One region of the Demequina sp. NBRC 110054 genome, then DNA from elsewhere that is predicted to be linked to it. Evidence: predicted binding sites of a transcription regulator. Region 1 holds the regulator's gene; each other region holds the start of a gene.
What was found. Region 1 encodes HrcA, which represses chaperone genes, less so after heat shock. Its sites were predicted from a motif close to TTNGCACTCGNNNNNNNCGAGTGCNAA; they were not measured.
Positions count from the first base shown of each region.

Region 1 (5,645 bases):
CGGTGCCGCACGTGCTCGCGACGCTCGAGCGCACGCACGATCCCTCGAATGTGGGGCGCGCCGTCGCGTGGGCGCGCGAGGCGGGGCTGGCGGTGTCGGTCGACCTCATCTACGGCACGCCGGGGGAGTCGCTTTCTGATTGGGAGGCGAGTCTGGACGCCGCGATCGCGCTGTCGCCCGATCACGTGTCGGCGTACGCGCTCGTGATCGAGCCCGGCACCCGCATGGGCGCGCAGCTGCGGCGCGGACAGATCGAGGCAGTGGACCTCGACACGCAGGCGGACATGTACGAGCTCGCGGAGGCCAAGCTGTCCGCCGCAGGTTATGCCTGGTACGAGGTGTCCAACTGGGCGCGCTCGCCCGAGCAGGCATGCCGCCACAACGTCGCCTACTGGCGCAGCCAGGACTGGTGGGGCGTCGGCCCCGGTGCGCACTCGTACCTGGGCCCGCGCGTGAGCCCGTCCGGCGAGGAGCTGGGCGCCGAGCGCTGGTCGAACGTCAAGCACCCGCGCGCGTACGCGGACCGTCTCGCGGCGGGGGAGTCGCCCGAGGCCGAGCGCGAGCCACTCACGGCCGACGACCTGGCGCTCGAGTCCGTGATGCTGCGGCTGCGTCTCGCCGAGGGAATGCCCGTCGCCGCGCTGCCTTCGCCGCGGCCGACGGAGATCGCACGGCTCGTGGCCGAGGGCCTGCTGGACGGGCGCGAGGCGCTTGCCGGCACGCTGCTGCTGACCCTCAAGGGGCGACTGCTCGCCGACGCCGCGGTGCGCGCGCTGACCTAGGGCTCAGCGAGCTGCGTCAGCGAGCGGACCCGCGAGCCAGCGGTCGACCTGCCGCCGCGAGCGCAGCCGTACGACGACGAGGCCCGGGTGCTCCGTCTCCGCCTCGGGCACCACGGAGTGGTAGAACCTCCGCCGCGCCCAGGACCACCGCACGATGTGCTCGCGATCGGTGAAGATCGTGCGCAGCGGCGGCTCGACGTTGTCGTTCCAGAGCTTCTCTCGGCGCACGCTGCGGCGGATCGTGCGCCGGATCACCCGGGGCAAGGTCACTGTGAGGAAGGGCATATCGACCCACACGAGTAGGTCGGCGTGGTCGGCGAGGATCGGTCTGGCCTGGTCGTACTGCCACTCGGTGACCCACGCTTCGCGCGAGACGAGCTCGTGCACCTCGTCCAAGAACTCGGGCCTCGGCGTCCAGTCCGGGCCGTGGAACATCGCGTCGAGCTCGGTGTAGGGGAGGCCGAGCGTGGCGGCGGTCGCTCTCGCGAGGGTCGACTTGCCCGCTCCCGAGACGCCCGCGACGGCGACGCGTCGGGGCCGGTGAGGGAGCGGGTCGTCGTAATCGAGCACGGACGCGATGCTAGTCGCCGACGCAGCGTGTCCGGCCCCGGGCCCCGGACATGCCGATGCCCCGCGGGCCGGGTACGGAGCGGCCGCGGGGCATCGGGCTGAGGTGTGACCGGCAGGGATGCCGCGCACGGGAGGCTGGGGGTGAGGAGCCCTCAGCGCAGGAACGGGATCATCAGCGGGATCCGGTAGTACTCGCCGTTGTTGGCCTTCACTCCGGCGACGAACGAGATCACGATCGCGTAGATGCCGTAGGCGACCATGAGCGGTCCCGTGACGATGAAGCCGATGAACAGGGTCACGAAGCCGATCAGCACGCCGCCGATCAGCACCACGAGCAGCGTGAGTTGAAGGTTCAGCGCCTGCTTGCCGTGGTGGTCGATCAGTGCGGAGCGCTCGCGGAAGATCAGCCAGATGATCAGCGGCACGAGCCACGACACGGTGCCGGCGGACAGCAGCGCGGCCGCCGCGGCGATGATGTGGATGAGCATCGACCAGTTGCGGGCCTCGGACTCGAGCATCCGCTGCGGCGCGTAGGGCTGCTGGGCGGGCTGCTGTCCCTGGTACGGCGGGACGGTGCCCTGCGCGTAGGCGCCGCCCTGAGGGGTCGAGCCGGAAGCGGGGGGAGGCACTGCTCCCTCGGCAGGGGCGGTGCTCGCCTGGGCGGGCGCCTCGGGAGTCTCCGCTGACGTGGACGATGCGGTGGGGCCGGCCTCGAGAGCGGGCGGCTGGCTGACGCCCTCGGCAGGGGTGCCTGCGGCGTCCTGAGAGGCGGCATCGGGCGTCTCGTCGACGCCCTCGGTGCGGTCGGTGTCGTTCATGTCCTCACGGTCCCACGACGCGACAGGGCCCCGCATCCCTCCGGAGAAGGAGCGGGGCCCTGATTGTGCGCTCGGGGTGAACCCTGAGCGTTACTTGATGATGCGCCAGTTGAACGGGTACCGGTAGTCCTCGCCCTTGTTCACCGCGATGGCCGCCTGGATGCAGAAGACCAGGGTCACCACGAAGACGGCGAGAAGGATCAGGAAGCCGATGAAGATGATGCTGGTAGCCCAGCCGATGATCTGGCCGATCACCATCAGGATGGAGAAGTTCAGCGCCTCCTTGCCCTGGCTGTCGACGAAGGCCGAGCGGTCCTTGCCGATCAGCCACACGATGAGGGGCGGCACGAAGCCGAACAGGATGATGCCGGCGTGGCCGAGCGTCGCGTACAGGCGCTCATCGCTCTCGGACATCGGGTTTCCCGGCTGCGGCGTCGGCGACACGGGCGGCGGGGGAGGAGGAGTCGTTGACATCGGTTTCACCACTTCGATTGTTGGGACATATGGTGCGCTCTGGCCGGCGTCACGGTCCCGGGCGTCGAACAGGTCCCCCGGGCGTTCGCCGACACGTCCAATCTAGCGATCACCGGGCCTTTTGTGCATGAACATCCGGTAATGGCAGTGAGTGACACTTCGTTCGCGGAAGGTGAGGCGTCACCATCGTGTTGCGGCTCGTGGAGGCGGTGGAGCGGCGACGCTAGAATTGGCACTCACGAACCGAGAGTGCCAGCGAGATCACGGGAGGTGGAACGGCATGACGGAGGAGCGCAGGCATGCCGTGCTGCGCGCGATCGTCGAGGGGTACGTCGAGACCTCGGAGCCCATCGGCTCGAAGGCGCTCGCGGCCCGCACCGGTCTCGGTGTCTCTCCCGCGACGATCCGCAACGACATGGCGATCCTCGAGGAGGAGGGGCTCATCGCGCAGCCGCACACCTCCGCGGGACGCATCCCGACGGACGCCGGCTACCGCTCGTTCGTGGACTACCTGGCCCACATGGCCCTGCCCGACAGCCACAAGCGTGCCATCAGCACCTTCCTCTCCGACGCCGTCGACCTCGACGACGTGATCGAGCGCTCGGTGCGCATGCTCAGCCAGCTGACGCAGCAGGTCGCGGTGGTCCAGTACCCGTCCCTGCGCGAGAGCGCGGTGCGCCGCGTCGAGCTCGTGGTGCTCGGCCTCGACCGGATCCTCGTCGTGGTCATCAGTGCCGACGCGCGCGTCGAGCAGTCGAACGTCGCGCTCACCACTCCCGTGCGGCAGGAGGAGGTCGACCGGGCCGTCCGCGAGATCAACGAGCTCGCCGTCGGCCGCGTGCCGTCGGCCCTCGAGCCCGCGCTCGACGCCTGGGCGGATCGTGCGGGCCAGCCCGCGTGGGCCGCGCCCGTCGTCCAGGCCATCATGCAGGCCGCGTACGGCGGTGCCGTGCAGCGCGTCGTGTTCGCCGGCACGTCGAACCTCGCGCGCGGCAGCGACCTCCAGGCCGACGCGATCGGACCGGTGCTCGACGCCCTCGAGGAGCAGGTCGTGCTCCTGCGCCTCCTCCACGAGATGACCGCGGGCGATTCCGACGTCGCGGTGCGCATCGGCCATGAGACTCAGAACGAGGCGCTCGCACGCACCTCGATCGTCGCCGCCGGCTATGGCAGCGGCCCCTCCGTGTCCCTGCTCGGGGCCCTCGGCCCCACCCGCATGGACTATCCCTCGACCATGGCCGCGGTGCGCGCGGTCGCCCGATACCTCTCCAAGGTGGTTGATTCTTGAACGACTACTACGCAGTCCTCGGCGTTGACAGGAACGCCAGCGAGGCCGAGATCAAGAAGGCTTATCGCAAGCTCGCGCGCGAGCTTCACCCGGACGTTGCCGGCCCCGACGGCGAGGAGCGCTTCAAGGAGGTCGGCGCCGCCTACGAGGTGCTGTCGAACCCCGAGAAGAAGGCCATGTACGACCGCGGTGTCGACCCGCGCGGCGGTGGCGGCGGCGCGCAGGGCGGCGCCCAGGGCTTCGGCTTCGAGGACATCTTCGAGTCCTTCTTCGGCGGCGGCAGCCCGTTCGGCGGCCAGCAGCGCGGCCCGCAGTCGCGCGTGCAGCGCGGCGGCGACCAGCTCGTGGGGGTCGAGGTGAGCCTCGAGGAGGCCGTGTTCGGCGTGAATCACGAGGTCGTGGCGGACCTCGCCGACGTGTGCTCGACGTGCTCGGGCTCGTGCTGCGCGCCCGGCACCCAGCCCACGACGTGCGCGACCTGTCGCGGCCAGGGGCAGGTGCAGCGCGTCGCGCGCTCGCTGCTCGGCAACGTCATGACCACCTCGCCGTGCCCCGACTGCGGCGGCTTCGGCACGATCATCTCCTCGCCGTGCCCCGACTGCGCGGGCCGCGGTCGGACGCACTCGCGCCACACGATCAAGGTCGACATCCCCGCGGGCGTCGAGACCGGCACGCGCATCCGCCTGCCGCACATGGGCGACGCGGGTGTCGGCGGTGGCCCCAAGGGCGACCTCTACGTCGAGATCCGCGAGAAGGCGCACAAGACCTTCGAGCGCCGCGGTGACGACCTGCACTGCACCCTCGAGGTGCCGATGACCGCGGCCGCGCTCGGCACGGTGCTCACGGTCGACACGTTCGACGGCGCGCAGGAGGTCGACGTCCCCCAGGGCACGCACTCGGGTCACACCGTGCGTCTCAAGGGGCTCGGAGTGGGCCGTCTGCAGCGCCCGGGTCGCGGCGACCTGTTCGTGCACCTCGACGTGCTCACGCCGACCGACCTCACGGACGAGCAGCACGAGCTGCTGACCACGCTCGCGAAGCTCCGCGGCGAGGAGATGCCCGAGGCTCGCCTGGCCCCGATCGGCGGAGGCGTGTTCTCGCGCCTCAAGGACGCCTTCATGGGTCGCGGCTAGGCCTCAGGACCTCTCGGCTCATGGACAGCGCGCGCGAGGCGATCAGGCTCGTCCTGGTCAGCTTCCGCGCGTGGCTCACCGACCCGAAGGTGATGCTCGTCGGCGCGCTTCCCGCGCTTCTGTCGGGCGTCCTGATCGCCGCCCTCATCGTCACGCTGCTCGTCGTCTCGCCGAGCGTCGAGGATCTGATCCTCGACGCCACCGGTCTGGACGGCACGCTGGGCCGCACGCTGTCCGCGCTCCTCACGGTGCTCGTCATCGTCGGCGGCTCGGTGGTCGCGGTGCTGATGTTCACCACGATCGCGCTGATCATCGGGCAGCCGTTCTTCGAGTACCTGTCGCGACACCTCGACGAGCGGGACGGGATCGAGGCGGTCAACGTCGACGAGGCATGGACCGGGTCCCTCAGCAGGGGGATGGTCGAGGGGCTCGTCACGCTGGCCACGTCGCTCGGGATCCTCGCCGTGACCGCCCTGCTCGGACTCATCCCCGTGGCAGGGACCGTCGCCGCGTTCCTCGCCTCGGCCGTCCTGGGCGGACGCATGCTGGCCCTCGAGCTCACCGCGTACCCCATGGCGTG
Region 1 covers NZ_BBRK01000005.1:652,780-658,424, reverse strand. Annotated here, with positions in the region: gene hemW (radical SAM family heme chaperone HemW) at 1-782, shown strand, start outside; gene B7K23_RS12365 (AAA family ATPase) at 786-1,352, opposite strand; gene B7K23_RS12360 (DUF4870 domain-containing protein) at 1,505-2,170, opposite strand; gene B7K23_RS12355 (DUF4870 domain-containing protein) at 2,261-2,584, opposite strand; gene hrcA (heat-inducible transcriptional repressor HrcA) at 2,925-3,932, shown strand; gene dnaJ (molecular chaperone DnaJ) at 3,929-5,065, shown strand; gene B7K23_RS12340 (EI24 domain-containing protein) at 5,086-5,645, shown strand, end outside.

Region 2 (5,645 bases), on a different contig from region 1:
GCCGACCTCGTGTCCGACTCGGCGCTCGCCGGAGTGATCCTCATGGGCGACGCCACCCGGTCGGAGAAGACGGTGAAGGCCCTCACCGCCGCGGCGCAGGACGGCGCGGGCGACCGCGGCTGGCAGGCGCTCGTCGCGGTCGACCAGGAGGGCGGCACGGTCGCGCGGCTCGATGGCATCGTGCCCGAGCTCCCGGCGTTCCTCGCCGCGGGAGCGGCCGCCGACAAGTCGCTCGTGCGCGGGGTCTACGCGCGCGCCGGAGCGGACATCGCCGAGCTGGGGTTCACGGTGGACTTCGCTCCTGTCGCCGACGTCACCGTCGGCCTGTCCGACCCCGTGATCCGTTCGCGCTCCGCGGGCGACGACCCGTCCGAGGTGGCGGGAACCGTCGTCGCGTCGATGCTCGGCTACCTGGATGGCGGCATCGTCCCCGCGCTCAAGCACTTCCCGGGGCACGGCGCCGCGACGACCGACTCGCACAAGTCGGTGCCGGTGCTGTCCGGCTCGCTCGACGACCTCGAGGGCTCCGAGCTCGTGCCGTTCCGCAGGGCGATCGCTGTCGGCGCGCCCATGGTGATGATGAGCCACGTCGCGGTCGAGGCATGGGGCGGCGTTCCCGCAAGCCTCGATCCTGAGGCCTATGCCTACCTGCGCGACGAGCTCGGCTTCACCGGGGTGGTGGTCACCGACGCGCTCAACATGGGCGCCGTGACGGGGGACCACGACGCGGGTGAGGCGGCGGTCGCCGCGCTGTCGGCCGGCGCCGACCTGCTGCTCATGCCCGAGTCCACCGACGCCGCGCGCCGCGCGATCGTCCAGGCCGTCAAGGACGGCACGCTCTCGCGCGACCGCCTGGACGAGGCGGTCGCGCGCGTGATCCTGCTGTCGCGCTGGCAGGAGGGGCTCACGCCCGCGTCGACCGCCGTGACCGGCGACTATGCGGCGGCGCTCGCGCTCGGCTCCGCCACGGTCGCGGCCGGAGACTGCTCGGCACCGTTCATCGGCGACTCGGTGACCCTCTCGGGCGGCTTCGAGGCCGACCGCGCCGCGCTTGCGGACGCCTTCGAGAAGCTCGGCGTCGCGGTCGGCGCCGGGGGGACGTCGATCTGGGTCACGGGCGGTGACGGCTCCTCGGGCAGCGCGGATGTCGTGGTCGCGATGGGCGGCCCGTGGGGGCTCGAGGGGTCGGACGCGGACGTGTACGTCGGAGCGTACGGGCGCGGGAAGGCGACGCTCGCCGCCGTCGCGGCGGTGCTCGCCGGGGAAGCCGGCCCCGAGGGGGACTGGCCGGTCTCGCTCGCGGGAGTGCCGGACGCCTGCTGAGGCACGCGGACGATGCTGTCGTCCGCGCGGGAACGCACTGCCGGGGCGGTCGGCGGCTCCGAGACCAGCGGTCAGCGGTCGAGCGGCTCGACGAGCAGGGCCGTGTGGCGGCCCGCGAGCCTCGTGAGGACCACCGTGGCGGACTCGGGGCCGCGCAGCTTGAGCTGCGGGCGCAGCCGCTCGGGGGTGACGTCGATCCCGCGCTTCTTGATCTCCACGCGGCCCACGCCCCGCTCCCGCAGCGCCTTCGCGAGGCGGGACGTCGAGTAGGGCATGGCCTCGAGCACGCGGTAGCCGCGCGCGAACGGGGTCGCGGTCTCGGCATCGGAGGTGAGGTAGGCGATGGTCGGGTCGACCAGCCGCGCGTCCGTCCGGTCCGCGAGAGGGCCGACCAGGCCCGCCCTGATGACGGCCCCGTCGGGCTCGTAGAGGTACTCGCCGAGCGTGCCGGCCTCGCCGGGCACGGGGTCGCCCACGAGCTCGTGGGACTCGTCGCCCCGGATCACGAGCGCGGCGTGGCCCTCGTGGCGGGCGAGCGGTCCGCACCACAGCCCCGCCTCCACTACGTCGCCGTCGACCGACACCCACTGCGCCTCGACCGGGGACGCCGGCGTCGAGGCGGGGATGGCGTCGTGAGGGATGCCGGGGCCGACCTTGACGCCCAACGCGGGGAGCGCGTCGCGCAGCGCGAGGACCTCGTCGAGCGCGGGGGAGTAGTCGCGCGGATCGTGCCGGCGCCCGCGGCCCGTGCGGCGGGCGGGATCGGCGAAGGCGGCGTCGACGCCGTCGACGCCCCGCACCGTCGTCATCGAGTCCGCGTGGACGACCACCGCATCGTCCCAGTGGCGCAGGTTGTGGTCCGCGAGCAGGGCGGTCGCCTCGTCGAGCTCGAAGGCGACGACGGGCATCCCCAGAGCGGCAAGCGCCATCGCGTCGACCCCCAGCCCCGAGGTGAGGTCGGCGACCCGCGTGCATCCGGCTTCGGCGTACCGGCGCGCGTGCCGCGCGGCGACGCTCAGCCGCGTCGCCTGCTCAAGCCCTTCCCTGGTGAAGAGCATCCCGGCGGCGAAGTCTCCGAGCTTGGCCCTCGCCTTGAGCCGCAGTTCGGCCTGGGTGAGCACGGCGGCCACGAGCGCTCCGTCCAGCCCCTGGGCGCGCAGGCGGCTGCCGAAGGACAGTGGTTCGATCGCGTCGTACGGCGGCAGCCCATCGATCAGGGCGAGGGTCTCGGGCGCCCGCAGCAGGCGTGCGGTGGCGGCGTCCATACCGGCGATGATTCCACGCATGGCGAACGCCCGCAGACGCATTAGCACTCGCCGCGTGCGAGTGCTAATCTGACGGTGCTCCGCAAGGGAGCGTGGCATCGATCCGGCTCGCCTGACCCCCGCGACGGCAGGTCGCCCGGGAGATGTCATCACCTGAACTTCGAGAAGGAAGGTGAGGTCCGCAGTGTCGGTCTCAATCAAGCCTCTGGAGGACAAGGTCGTGGTCAAGGCGGCTGCCGCCGAGACGACCACGGCCTCCGGCCTCGTGATCCCTGACACCGCCAAGGAGAAGCCCCAGGAGGGCATCGTCGTGGCGGTCGGCCCGGGTCGTATCGACGACAACGGCAACCGCGTCCCCGTGGACGTCGCCGAGGGCGACAAGGTCATCTACAGCAAGTACGGCGGCACCGAGGTGAAGTACGCGGGCGAGGAGTACCTCATCCTCTCCGCGCGCGACCTGCTCGCCATCGTCGGCTGAGTAGACGCCTAGGCGTCGAAGGGCTCCCGGGCTTCGGCTCGGGAGCCCTTCGTGCATGACGAGACCCCCGGAAGGATGATCCTTCCGGGGGTCTCGGCGTCTCTCTGTGCGGACCTCGGTGCGAGCGCTGAGGTTCAGCTCGCCGCCTTGATCCGGCTGTTGACGAGCATCGAGTGACGCTCGTCCTCGCTCAGGCCGCCCCAGACCCCGAACGGTTCGCGAGCCATGAGCGAGCGCTCACGGCAGAGCTCCTGTACCGGACAGTTCGCGCAGTACTGCTTCGCGGCCTCCGCCCGACGGCGACGCGCTGCGCCACGTTCGCCCTCGGGATGAAAGAAGAGATCCGGATCCACTCCGCGGCAGGCCCCCCGGTACTGCCACTCCCACTGGTCTTGCGTTGGTGCCGGCAGTCTTGCGATCGACTCCATGGCAACTCCCTTGTGTCGTTCCCCCTGGACGGCGAGATGGCGATGTCACTGGCGACGTCGTTATCAAACCGTGATCATGACCATAGATCGGACATTTCACCCAGGTCAAGCGTTCCTCGTTGAACACTTAGTGACTGTCTATCCCCTTCGCGCCCACTTGGCAATACCCCCCTCCGTTCGAGGATGTCGGCTGGTCGACGTGGGAATGCTGGCAGAGATCCGCGCCGTAGAATCGGGACATGGCGCCCGCTGACAACGATCCCTTCGGCTACACCGGACTCACCTACGACGACGTGCTCCTGCTCCCCGGCGAGAGCGACGTCATCCCGTCCGAGGTCGACACCACGACCCGGCTCACCCGCGAGATCTCGATCAAGGTGCCGCTGCTGAGCGCGGCGATGGATACCGTCACCGAGTCTCGGCTCGCGATCGCGCTCGCCCGCCTCGGCGGCATCGGCGTCCTGCACCGCAACCTCTCCATCGAGGATCAGGCGCAGCAGGTCGTCACCGTCAAGCGCTCCGAGTCGGGCATGATCACCGACCCCGTCACGGTCGGCCCCGATGCGACGCTCGCGGAGCTCGACGCGCTGTGCGCGCGCTACCGCGTCTCCGGCCTGCCGGTCGTCCAGCCCGACGGCACGCTCGTGGGCATCATCACCAACCGCGACATGCGGTTCCTCAACCACGCGGACTTCCCGAGCATGCTGGTCAAGGACCAGATGACTCCCATGCCGCTCATCACGGCGCCCGAGGGGGTCAGCAACGCCGACGCCGCGAAGCTGCTCGGCCAGCACCGCGTGGAGAAGCTGCCGCTCGTCGATGCCGCAGGCAAGCTCACGGGCCTCATCACGGTGAAGGACTTCGTCAAGACCGAGAAGTACCCGCTCGCGACCAAGGACGACGAGGGGCGCCTGCGCGTCGCCGCGGCGGTCGGCTTCTTCGGAGACGCCTGGGAGCGCGCCACCACGCTCGTCGAGGCCGAGGTCGACGCGCTCGTCGTCGACACCGCGCACGGCCACGCCCAGGCGATGATCGACATGATCAAGCGCCTCAAGTCCGACCCCGCCACGCGCCACGTGCAGGTCATCGGCGGCAATGTCGCGACTCGCGCGGGAGCCAAGGCCCTGGTCGACGCGGGCGTCGACGCGGTCAAGGTCGGGGTCGGCCCCGGCTCGATCTGCACGACGCGCGTCGTCGCCGGCGTCGGCGTCCCGCAGGTGAGCGCGGTCTACGAGGCCGCGCAGGCCGCGAAGGACGCGGGCGTGCCCGTGATCGCCGACGGCGGCCTCCAGTACTCGGGCGACATCGCGAAGGCTCTGGTCGCGGGCGCCTCTTCCGTGATGCTCGGCTCGCTCTTCGCGGGTGTCTCCGAGACCCCGGGCGACCTGGTCCTCATCAACGGCAAGCAGTTCAAGAGCTACCGCGGCATGGGCTCGATGGGGGCCATGGCCTCGCGCGGCCGCGTCTCGTACTCCAAGGACCGCTACTTCCAGGCCGATGCGCCGAGCGACGACGACCTGATCCCCGAGGGCATCGAGGGTCGCGTGCCCTACAAGGGCCCGCTCTCGTCGGTCGTGCGTCAGCTTGTCGGCGGCCTCGGACAGTCGATGTTCTACGTGGGCGCGCGCACGATCCCCGAGCTCCAGGCCAAGGGCAAGTTCGTCCGCATCACGCCGGCGGGCCTCAAGGAGAGCCACCCGCACGACGTCCAGATCGCGGTCGAGGCGCCGAACTACTCGGGCCGCAGCTGAGCGCGGAGGTCCTCGTCGCGCTGGCCCTCGCCGCCTTCGCGGCGGGGCTGCTCGACACCCTCGCCGGCGGCGGCGGGCTCATCACCGTGCCCGCGCTCCTGCTCGCGGGCGTCCCGCCCGTCCAAGCGCTCGGCACCAACAAGCTCCAGGGCTCCTTCGGGACGCTCACCGCGACCGTGGCGGTGATACGCCGCCACGGAGTCGCGTGGCGCGACGTGCGGGGGCCGATGCTCGTCGCCTTCCTCGGCTCCGCGGTGGGCTCGGTGGTGGTCCTTCTCATCGACCCCGCGGCCCTCGAGATCGTGATCCCGCTCGTCCTGGTCGCGATCGCCGCGTACTTCCTGCTGGTCCGAGACGCGCACCTGCCTCCGCCGCGCGCCCGGATGTCGAGGCGCACCTA
Region 2 covers NZ_BBRK01000004.1:273,768-279,412, reverse strand. Annotated here, with positions in the region: gene B7K23_RS01245 (glycoside hydrolase family 3 N-terminal domain-containing protein) at 1-1,323, shown strand, start outside; gene B7K23_RS01240 (SAM-dependent methyltransferase) at 1,395-2,588, opposite strand; gene groES (co-chaperone GroES) at 2,773-3,066, shown strand; gene B7K23_RS01230 (WhiB family transcriptional regulator) at 3,201-3,494, opposite strand; gene guaB (IMP dehydrogenase) at 3,734-5,245, shown strand; gene B7K23_RS01220 (TSUP family transporter) at 5,242-5,645, shown strand, end outside.
Region 2: the regulator HrcA is predicted to act here: its motif matches at 2,630-2,656, upstream of groES (co-chaperone GroES).

Region 3 (5,645 bases), on a different contig from region 1:
GAGGAGGGCTCCGAGGGCCTCACCGACGAGGAGATCGCTGCGATCGCCGTCACGGTAGGGGTCCCGGCGGACGTCGCGGAGTCGTTCTCCGACTACACGTACCGCTCGTGGGTCTCCGCGGCGACGGACACGGCGTCGCAGGACGGCGTATCCGGCACCCCGACGATCTTCATCGATGGCACGGTGCTCGACGGCTCCGAGGTCAACTACCTCAGCGAGGGCGAGCTGGCCGCGTACCTCACGGAGCTCGCCGCTTCCTGACCGGCTCCGCTCTCGCACAGCGCCGCATCCCTTCGGGGGTGCGGCGCTGTCGCATGTCCGGGGGCGTTCCTGCCGGCTTGCGCGCGCCCGGTATCCTTGAGCGTCCCCTCGGGACGTGCTGGCATGGCGCAATTGGTAGCGCACCCGACTTGTAATCGGGCGGTTGCGGGTTCAAGTCCCGCTGCCAGCTCCACCGCTCGGCGCGGGGTACCGGGGCCGCCGGGACGATGCTCCCACCGGGTCAGGCCACCGGGGTCCCCCACACGATCGGGTCCGCGCCCTGCTTCGCGAGCAGCTCGTTGACGTGGGAGAACGGGCGAGAGCCGAAGAAGCCGCGCGACGCGCTCAGCGGGCTCGGGTGCGCGGACTGCACGCGCGGCGTCGCACCCAGCAGATCGCCGGCCGCCTGTGCGTCGCGGCCCCAAAGGATCGCCACAAGCGGTCCCCCACGCGCGGCAAGCGCGCGCAGCGCCGCCTCGGTCACCTGCTCCCATCCCTTCCTGCGATGCGAGCCGGGCAGGCCGGGGCGCACCGTGAGCACCCTGTTGAGAAGGAGCACGCCCTGAGCCTCCCAGTGGCTCAGGTCGCCGCCGACGAGCACCTCGCCGGTGTCGTCCTTCAGCTCCGCGGCGATGTTGCGCAGGCTGCGCGGCTGCGGATGCCCCGGCGGCACGGAGAACGACAGCCCGACGGCGTCACCCGGCGTCGGGTACGGGTCCTGGCCCACGACGACCACGTGCACGTCCGCGAGCGGAGACTCGAAGGCCCGAAGGATCGCGTCCGCGGGCGGAAGGTAGCCGTGCCCCGCGTCGATCTCCTCGCGGAGGAAGGCACCCAGCCCGGTCAGCGTCGGCTCGACCTCGGCCAGCACCGGCACCCAGTCGGGAGCCACCTGCTCTCTCCACATCGTCGGCATGGGCCCAGGCTAGCGACGCACCGGGTGACGGGACCATGGGCGGGGCAAATGACATCGACGTGATTCACGGATACCCTGGGTGTCAGGATGAAGGAGGGGAACATGAGCGGATCCGTGGTGCGCCTTGAGCGCCAGGAGGTTCCTCCGAGCGGCCTGTCCGAGCGGGACACGGCGATCCTGGACTTCGAGCGCCAGTGGTGGCGCTATGCCGGGGCCAAGGAGGACGCCGTGCGCGAGCTGTTCTCGCTGTCCGGCACGGAGTACTACCAGATCCTCAACGCGCTTATCGACGATGAGCGCGCGCTCGCGCACGACCCGATGCTCGTGAAGCGTCTGCGTCGCATGCGAGCCGCGCGCCAGCGCGGCAGGGGCCGCTCGGCTCACGCCTGAGCACGGGGTAGCATCGGCGCGTGGCACAGTACGAAGAGGACGAGTTCGACGCGCTCGCCCGTGAGGCGGGTCCGGTCGGCGTGCACCGCGCGCCTCGTCCGTGGGTGATGGGCCTGATCGCGCCCCTCGTCGTCTTTCTGCTTGCCGGCCTTCTCGCGTTCATCATCGTGTGGTGGAACTGGAACCAGGACATCACGAGCAGCGACGACGCCACTGCGACGGCGACAGCCACCACCTCCTCCACGTCGAGCGCCTCGCCCTCCGCGTCCGCGACGCCGTCGGCGTCCGCCGCCGCGTCGGCCTCGCCGAGCGCATCGCCCTCCGCGAGCGAGACCGCCGAGCCCGTGATCGAGTACGACACCGCGGTCGCCGTGCGCAACGGCTCGGGCATCGCGGGCCTCGCGGGCACGCAGCAGACGCTGCTCGAGGGCGAGGGCTTCACGAGCGTCGAGGCGAACAACATCAACCTGTCCCTCATCCCCGACGGCCAGAACACCGTCGTCTACGCGGATGAGGCGCTCGCGGACACCGCCGCGGAGATCGCCGATGTGCTCGGCATCGACTCCGTGCTGCAGCAGTCCACGCCGGGCGGCACCGCCATCGAGGTGCTGCTCGCCTCGGACCCCGCCGCGTAGCAGGCGTCGCGCGGGACCGCGCGGGGGCCGTCAGCCTTCACCCTCCCGTCATTTGCACTCGAAGGGTGAGAGTGCCAGAATCGGCGTTAGCACTCGACCCTTTCGAGTGCTAACTAGACCTCGGCTTCCGGTCGAGGCGCCTCTCGCGGGATGACAGGAATCTCTCGAGGAGCGCCGTCCGTCGCGGGCGACACGGGAGCCACCACCCATCGGAAGAGGAACACACTCATGGCAAAGCTCATTGCCTTCGATGAGGAGGCCCGCCGCGGCATGGAGCGGGGCATGAACGCCCTCGCCGACGCCGTCAAGGTCACCCTCGGCCCCAAGGGCCGCAACGTCGTGCTCGAGAAGAAGTGGGGCGCGCCGACCATCACCAACGACGGTGTCTCCATCGCCAAGGAGATCGAGCTCGAGGAGCCCTTCGAGAAGATCGGCGCGGAGCTCGTCAAGGAGGTCGCCAAGAAGACCGACGACGTCGCTGGTGACGGCACCACCACCGCGACCGTCCTCGCTCAGGCGCTCGTGACGCAGGGTCTGCGCAACGTCGCGGCCGGCGCGAACCCGATCGCCCTCAAGAAGGGCATCGAGAAGGCCGTCGAGGCCGTCACCGCGGAGCTGCTCAAGGCCGCTCGGGAGGTCGAGACCAAGGACCAGATCGCCGCGACCGCGGGCATCTCGGCCGGCGACTCCACGATCGGCGAGCTCATCGCCGAGGCGATGGACAAGGTCGGCAAGGAGGGCGTCATCACGGTCGAGGAGTCGAACGCTCTCGGCCTCGAGCTCGAGCTCACCGAGGGCATGCGCTTCGACAAGGGCTTCCTGTCGGCGTACTTCGTCACCGACCCCGAGCGCCAGGAGGCCATCCTGGAGGACGCGTACGTCCTGCTCGTCGAGTCGAAGATCAACAACGTCAAGGACCTCGTCCCGGTTCTCGAGAAGGTCATGCAGACCGGCAAGCCGCTGCTGATCGTCGCCGAGGACGTCGAGTCCGAGGCCCTCGCGACCCTCGTCGTGAACAAGATCCGCGGCACCTTCAAGGCCGTCGCCGTCAAGGCGCCGGGCTTCGGTGACCGTCGCAAGGCGATGCTGCAGGACATGGCGATCCTGACCGGCGGTACCGTCATCTCCGAGTCGGTCGGCCTGTCGCTCGACGGTGCCGACCTCAGCTCGCTGGGCCAGGCGCGCAAGGTCGTCGTCACCAAGGACGAGACCACGATCGTCGAGGGCGCTGGCGCCGAGGAGCAGATCGAGGGCCGCGTGCGTCAGATCCGCGCCGAGATCGACAACTCGGACTCGGACTACGACCGCGAGAAGCTCCAGGAGCGCCTCGCCAAGCTCGCCGGCGGCGTCGCCGTCATCAAGGCGGGCGCGGCCACCGAGGTCGAGCTCAAGGAGCGCAAGCACCGCATCGAGGACGCCGTCCGCAACGCGAAGGCTGCCGTCGAGGAGGGCATCGTCGCCGGTGGTGGCGTCGCGCTCATCCAGGCGGGCAACCTCGCCTTCGCCGACCTCGCGCTCGAGGGTGACGAGGCCACCGGTGCCTCGATCGTCGCCGCGGCCGTCTCGGCCCCGCTGCGTCAGATCGCCGTCAACGCCGGCCTCGAGGGTGGCGTCGTCGTGGAGAAGGTCAAGGACCTCCCGATCGGCCACGGCCTCAACGCCGCGACCGGTGTCTACGAGGACCTGCTCGCCGCGGGCGTCAACGACCCGGTCAAGGTGACCCGCTCGGCGCTGCAGAACGCCGCGTCGATCGCCGGCCTGTTCCTCACGACCGAGGCGGTCGTGGCGGACAAGCCCGAGCCCGAGCCGGCCATGCCGGCCGGTGCGCCCGACATGGGCGGCATGGGCTTCTAAGCCCACCCTCGCACCGCGAGACTCAGCACGAAGGCCCCCGGGGAAACCCGGGGGCCTTCGTCGTGCCGGGGCGACTGCCGCATCGTCCTTGCCTCATGCACTCCGCACGGATCTGAGCGCGACACCCGGGCGACACGCCGGCGTGGGAAGCGACACGCTCGCGTGTCGGCCGGGGATCCGTGCGGAGCGCATGGGCGGCAGGCGGGCGCCGCTGCTAGCGGTGCGCAGGGTGCGACGCGTCGTCGCCCTGCAGCCGCGCAGCCGCGGCGTCGGTCTCCGCCTCGGTGTCCATCAGCGCGACCACGCGACCGCGGGCCTTGCCCTGGTGGAGCTGCTCGATGCCTTCTGCGATCTCGTCGAAGTCGATCGCCGAGATCTGCGGCGTCACCTGGCCCGAGGCGAACAGCTCGTAGACCTCCGCGACGTCCTGCGCGGTGCCGCCGACCGAGCCCAGCAGGCTCACCTGGTGGGTGATGAGGATGCGGGTGTCGATGGTCGCCTCGAGGCGGCCCATGCCGACCTGGACCACGCGGCCGCCGAAGCGCACCGCCTTGATCGCGCCGGCCGTCGTGGTGCCGAAGCCCGCGTAGTCGACGATGAGGTCGAAGTCCTCGCCCTCGAGCTCCGACACGTCCTTGACGATGCGCGACGCGCCGATTTGGCGGGCCATGGGCCACGCCGCCTCGTTGGGCTCGGCGACGGTGACGTCAGCGCCCTTGACCTTGGCGACCTGCGCGCCGATCTGGCCGAGGCCGCCGATGCCGATCACGGCCACCTTCTCGCCGGCCTGGACCGCGCCGATCGCGGCCATCGCGTGGTACGAGGTCATGCCGGCGTCGGTGCCTGCGGCCGCGAGCGGGAAGGACAGGCCCTCGGGCATGCGGACCAGGTCGACCGCCGCGGCGCGGTGCTTCGGGGCGAAGCCGCCGTCGCGACCGTATCCCGGGGCGATGCCGGTGGGGCCGGTGGGGCACACCCCGACGCGGTCGCCGACGGCGTAGTCCTCGACGTCCTCGCCGACCGCGGAGACGACACCCGAGATCTCGTGGCCCATCGTCACCGGGAGGTTCGGGATCAGGGCCATCCAGCCCTCGTCCTCGAGGACGCCGACGTCGGAGTGGCACAGACCCGCTGCCTTGACGTCGATGATGACCTCGCCCGGGCCGGGGGTGGGCTCGGGCACCTCGTTCAGGACGAGCGGCTGATGGGTGCCGGTGAACTGCCATGCCTTCATGTGGGGACTCCTCGTGCTTCTTCGCACGCGTGGCGGAGGGCGCCGGTGGCGCCGCGTCGCGCGTTAGTTGGCATGCCAACTAAAACACGATCAGCGGAAGATCGCCAGGTGTCGGACAGATGCCCCAGGGTTTTCCCTCTCGGCGAAGCCCGCGTTTCCCGGGCGCCGGAGGCGTCAGGAGCGCCCGTGCCGCGCCGCCGCGGTCACACGCAGTCCCGAGGCGCGCAGCCGGCGGACGAGCTCCCGCGTCGACACGAGCATGGCGCCCTGAGCGAGCAGCTGCTCCTGGCGTTCGACCGGGTAGTCGTAGTGGTCGCGGTCGAACCCTCGCTCGGGTATGCCCGCCTCCCGCGCG
Region 3 covers NZ_BBRK01000004.1:1,426,032-1,431,676, forward strand. Annotated here, with positions in the region: gene B7K23_RS06515 (thioredoxin domain-containing protein) at 1-261, shown strand, start outside; tRNA gene B7K23_RS06520 (tRNA-Thr) at 379-454, shown strand; gene B7K23_RS06525 (uracil-DNA glycosylase) at 503-1,177, opposite strand; gene B7K23_RS06530 (DUF3263 domain-containing protein) at 1,280-1,567, shown strand; gene B7K23_RS06535 (LytR C-terminal domain-containing protein) at 1,588-2,202, shown strand; gene groL (chaperonin GroEL) at 2,431-4,056, shown strand; gene B7K23_RS06545 (zinc-binding dehydrogenase) at 4,271-5,290, opposite strand; gene B7K23_RS06550 (DUF4031 domain-containing protein) at 5,465-5,645, opposite strand, start outside.
Region 3: the regulator HrcA is predicted to act here: its motif matches at 2,289-2,315, upstream of groL (chaperonin GroEL).